Regions from separate parts of the Vibrio sp. 1078-1 genome, predicted to be linked through region 1. Evidence: predicted binding sites of a transcription regulator. Region 1 holds the regulator's gene; the other holds the start of a gene.

Region 1 (2,411 bases):
AGAAGCCTTCGTTAAACAAAACGACTTTATCCAGCAACAATTGATGTCTTGGTTACCTCAGTTTTCAGACAAATGTAAACAATTCGACGAATTTGGATTTTACTCGAGTGTCGCGAAACTATTAGTTGCATTTTGTAAACTAGACAGCGCCTACCTTCTTGGTGAATAATTGCCGCCTATTTTTAGGGAGCCTGCCTATCGGGCTTCCTGTATGCCGAAAGTGACCAATTGTAAGTAACTTGGGTATAATATTCGTTTGCCTTAACTTAGCGCAAAGACGCTTGGTTATTTAGCAGTCAAAATGTGACTTCAAATACACAAATCTCGTGCTGAAAACATTGCTAGTCAGTCCACATAGGGCTAAAATGTGAGCGCAAACGATTAAATATGATTTATATGTAAACCGCTGAAATATAGCGGTTTTTGTGTTTTCTTAACAGGTTGATGGCAATTTCTCATCAGATAGAAAAAAGATAAAATTCATCGACCGATGCTGCTACGCACCCTTTTGTCGCACTTGGATCAACCGCTGCCGAGACACTTAGCGCCAATTTTATATTGCTAGGTGTGAAACCATTAGAGCATCAGGTACATCCAATACGACATATTTCAGTAGCTCGATACAGGACACCATTTATGGCCACGATAAAAGACGTTGCTCGCTTAGCCGGCGTTTCCACTACGACAGTTTCGCACGTTATCAATAAAACGCGTTTCGTTGCAGAAGCAACGCAAGAAAAAGTAATGAAAGCCGTTGACGAGCTGAATTACGCGCCAAGTGCCGTTGCACGCAGCCTAAAATGCAACTCAACTCGTACGATTGGCATGTTAGTAACTCAATCAACTAACCTATTTTTCTCAGAAGTGATTGATGGCGTTGAGAGCTACTGTTACCGCCAAGGCTATACTCTGATTTTATGTAACACAGGCGGGATTTACGAAAAACAACGCGATTACATTCGTATGCTGGCTGAAAAGCGCGTTGATGGCATCCTAGTGATGTGTTCTGACTTAACCGAAGAACTAAAAGAGATGCTTGACCGTCATGCGGACATTCCTAAAGTGGTCATGGATTGGGGCCCAGAGAGCTCGCAAGCAGACAAAATCATGGATAACTCAGAAGAAGGTGGCTACATTGCGACCAAACATCTGATTGACAATGGTCATACGGATATCGCTTGTCTAAGCGGTCATTTTGAAAAGCTTGCTTGCCAAGAGCGCATTGCAGGTTTCCGTCGCGCAATGAGCGAAGCGAACCTAGCTGTAAATGAAGACTGGATCCTTGAAGGTAACTTTGAATGTGATACGGCCGTATTAGTTGCAGATAAAATTACCGCAATGGACAAGCGCCCGACGGCGGTATTCTGTTTTAACGACACAATGGCTCTAGGCCTAATGAGCCGCTTGCAACAAAACGGGATCAAAATTCCTGAAGATATTTCAGTGATCGGCTACGACAACATCGAGCTTGCAGAATACTTCTCTCCACCGCTAACGACTATCCACCAACCTAAACGTCGTGTTGGTAAAAATGCATTCGAAATTCTACTTGAGCGTATCAAAGATAAAGAACACGAAAAACGAATTTTCGAAATGCAACCTGAGCTTGTAATTCGAAATACTGTGAAAAAAATGAACTAAATTTTACTGTATTTAACCGTGTTAAATAAGCGCTCTACAGGGGCGCTTATTTTTTTGGAAAAATTAAGCATTCTCTAATACTTCACACCACTCTAATAACAATTGACTAACGTTAACTCCCTGTTTTATATAAATGTAATATATATTAAGAACTCCTTTTCAAAGGCCAATTTGCACCTTTCCATATGCAAAATAGAGCATTCAATCTATCATTTTTATTGAACCGATATCACACTTTTAACGCTAAACCGTGATGTTAATTCAATATAAGAAGTATGCTCATTGTGTCACGCACAGGGCAAACCATTCGAAAGAGTGGGACGCAAAGCCTCCGGCCTGAACCATATTACGATATGGAAGGTAGCGGGGTTACCGATGGCAAGTGTGTAAGCAATGACTTTACTCTGTAATGACATTGTTTTTACGCATGTTTGCTACTCTCTCGGACCTGACTTTTGGTGGCGTAATATTAATTACACCGAGATAACAAAACATGGATAAACCGATACTCAAAGACTCTATGAAGCTATTTGAGGCACTTGGTAATATCAAGTCGCGCTCAATGTTTGGTGGCTTCGGACTATTCGCTGATGAAACAATGTTTGCACTAGTGGTAAACAATCAGCTTCATATCAGAGCAGACCAAAAAACTTCATCTGACTTCGAGAAACAAGGGCTAAAGCCTTACGTTTATAAAAAACGTGGCTTTCCAGTCGTTACAAAGTACTACGCTATTTCCAGCGATTTATGGGAATCAAGCGAACGCTTAA
Region 2 (2,411 bases), on a different contig from region 1:
CTAGTAAGTTAAAACAGGATTGTCATTGCATTGACTTAATGCCTAGATATACTCAAAGACAACCAATTTCTGTTTAGAAAGGTACGCTATGGAATACAATACCTCAGCACTCTGTGATATCTACCTCGACCAGGTAGATGTGGTTGAACCAATGTTCAGTAACTTTGGCGGTCGCGCTTCATTTGCCGGGCAAATCACCACCATCAAGTGTTTTGAAGATAATTCGTTGATCCGCGAGACATTAGAGCAAGATGGACTTGGTCGCGTTTTGTTAATTGACGGTGGCGGTTCCCTACGTAAAGCTCTTATCGATGCAGAAATCGCAACCATTGCGGAAGAAAACGAGTGGGAAGGCATTGTCGTTTACGGCTGTGTTCGTGAAGTCGATGAACTTGAAGATATGAACTTAGGCATTCAAGCCCTCGCTTCTATTCCTGTTGGAGCGACGAACCAAGGCATCGGTGAGCTAGATATACCCGTAAACTTCGGCGGCGTTAGCTTCCTTCCAGAAGATTACATTTATGCCGATAGCACTGGGATCATCCTATCGCCTGAGCCATTGAATATTGATTTAGAGTTGGATGAAGAAGAATAACGAATCTTAGGTGTCTAGATTATAGAGCCCTCTCTTGGCTATCAGTATCGAGCTTGTCCTAAAGATTTTCTACTTTCCCAAAACACAAACACCCGCTTAACGCGGGTGTTTGTGTTTAATTTGGAATGAAGAAGCCGGATTATTCCACTTCGTCCATTTTGCCAAGTAGTGCACGAATGCGCTCTTGCCATTGTGCGTGCTCTTGCTGTGCTTGTTGTGCTTTTTGCTCTAGCTCTTCACGTTGAGAGCGAAGCTCATTCGCTTCTTCCGCAAGTTTAGCTTTATCTTCTTTCAGCTCTTCGACTTCCATCTGAAGAAGAGTGATTGTGTCAACTGCAGTTTGAATTTTAGATTCTAGTTGTTCTAGTACTTCAAAAGACATCTTGGCCTACCTATGTTATTCCGTTGGGACGATGTGCGAGATTGATGCACACCTAACCTATATAAGGTTCATTCTACTCAGCGTCGCGATGAGAAACACTCACTATATTCGATATTTCGCATCATTCGGTCAAAAAATCGGCGCAATCTCACTAAACGCTGACTTTTCTTATCGCCGAAGCATTTTTGAGCAAGGATTTTGCCTCCCGCCACGCTGAAAATCGCCCTAAGTATTGATCAAATTCAAGTTAGATAAAGTAAAAGCGCCGCAAAAAGGCAAACGTTTACCCTACGTTGTGATAGAATCGCCGCGCAAATTCTTCTTCCCTCTTGCTTACTTGGAGACATCATGAAACGCGATTTAGCAATGGCATTTTCCCGTGTGACTGAAGGTGCAGCTTTGGCTGGTTACAAATGGCTTGGCCGTGGCGATAAAAATGCAGCCGATGGCGCAGCTGTTGAAGTTATGCGCACCCTACTGAACAAAACAGATATCAGTGGTGAAATTGTCATTGGTGAGGGTGAAATCGATGATGCGCCAATGCTATACATTGGTGAGCAAGTGGGTATTGGTGGTGATGAAGTAGATATTGCAGTCGACCCGATTGAAGGGACGCGTATGACGGCAATGGGGCAATCAAACGCACTAGCCGTACTTGCCGCAGGTGAGAAAGGCAGCTTTCTTAAAGCGCCAGATATGTACATGGAAAAACTGGTTGTTGGCCCTGGTGCAAAAGGCGTGATTGACTTAGAAAAGCCGTTAAAAGAGAACCTAGAGAACGTAGCAAAAGCCCTGAACAAGCCACTTGATACCCTAGTCGTTATTACCCTTGCGAAACCTCGCCACGATGACGTTATTGCAGAAATGCAAGCAATGGGCGTACGTGTTTTTGCGGTGCCTGATGGTGATGTGGCTGCTTCTATTCTGACTTGTATGCCAGACAGTGAAGTGGACATGATGTACTGTATTGGCGGTGCGCCAGAAGGGGTTGTATCAGCAGCAGTAATTCGAGCGCTAGATGGTGACATGCACGGTCGCCTGCTTCCTCGTCATGAGGTAAAAGGCGATACTGAAGAAAACCGCATTTACGGCGCAGATGAACTAAAACGCTGCGATGAAATGGGCGTAAAAGCGAATGTTGTCCTCAAAATGGAAGACATGGCTCGTAGCGACAATGTGGTATTTTCAGCAACAGGCATTACTAAAGGTGACTTGCTAGAAGGCATCTCTCGCCAAGGCAATATCGCAACCACAGAAACGCTGCTCGTGCGTGGTCGATGCCGTACTATTCGTCGTATTAAGTCGACTCACTACCTAGATCGTAAAGATCCAGAAGTGCGTGATATTATTCTTTAAGCATTTCTCGAGGCTCTAGCTCAATCTGAGTTTGAGCCTTTCTTTCCGCACAACGGGCAATAGATTCTGAATCACACT

What was found. Region 1 encodes PurR, which represses purine synthesis genes. Its sites were predicted from a motif close to TNANGNAAACGTTTNCNTNA; they were not measured.
Region 2: a site for PurR is predicted at 1,249-1,268, ahead of glpX (class II fructose-bisphosphatase). Genes of this name have one in related genera too.

What each region holds. Positions count from the first base shown of each region.
Region 1 is NZ_JAWOWM010000002.1:132,950-135,360, reverse strand. It holds gene torD (molecular chaperone TorD) at 1-169, shown strand, start outside; gene purR (HTH-type transcriptional repressor PurR) at 637-1,641, shown strand; cyclic di-GMP riboswitch class I at 1,929-2,018, shown strand; gene R7190_RS04530 (TfoX/Sxy family DNA transformation protein) at 2,135-2,411, shown strand, end outside.
Region 2 is NZ_JAWOWM010000004.1:223,644-226,054, reverse strand. It holds gene R7190_RS10905 (1,4-dihydroxy-2-naphthoate polyprenyltransferase) at 1-12, shown strand, start outside; gene rraA (ribonuclease E activity regulator RraA) at 89-595, shown strand; gene zapB (cell division protein ZapB) at 735-977, opposite strand; gene glpX (class II fructose-bisphosphatase) at 1,326-2,333, shown strand.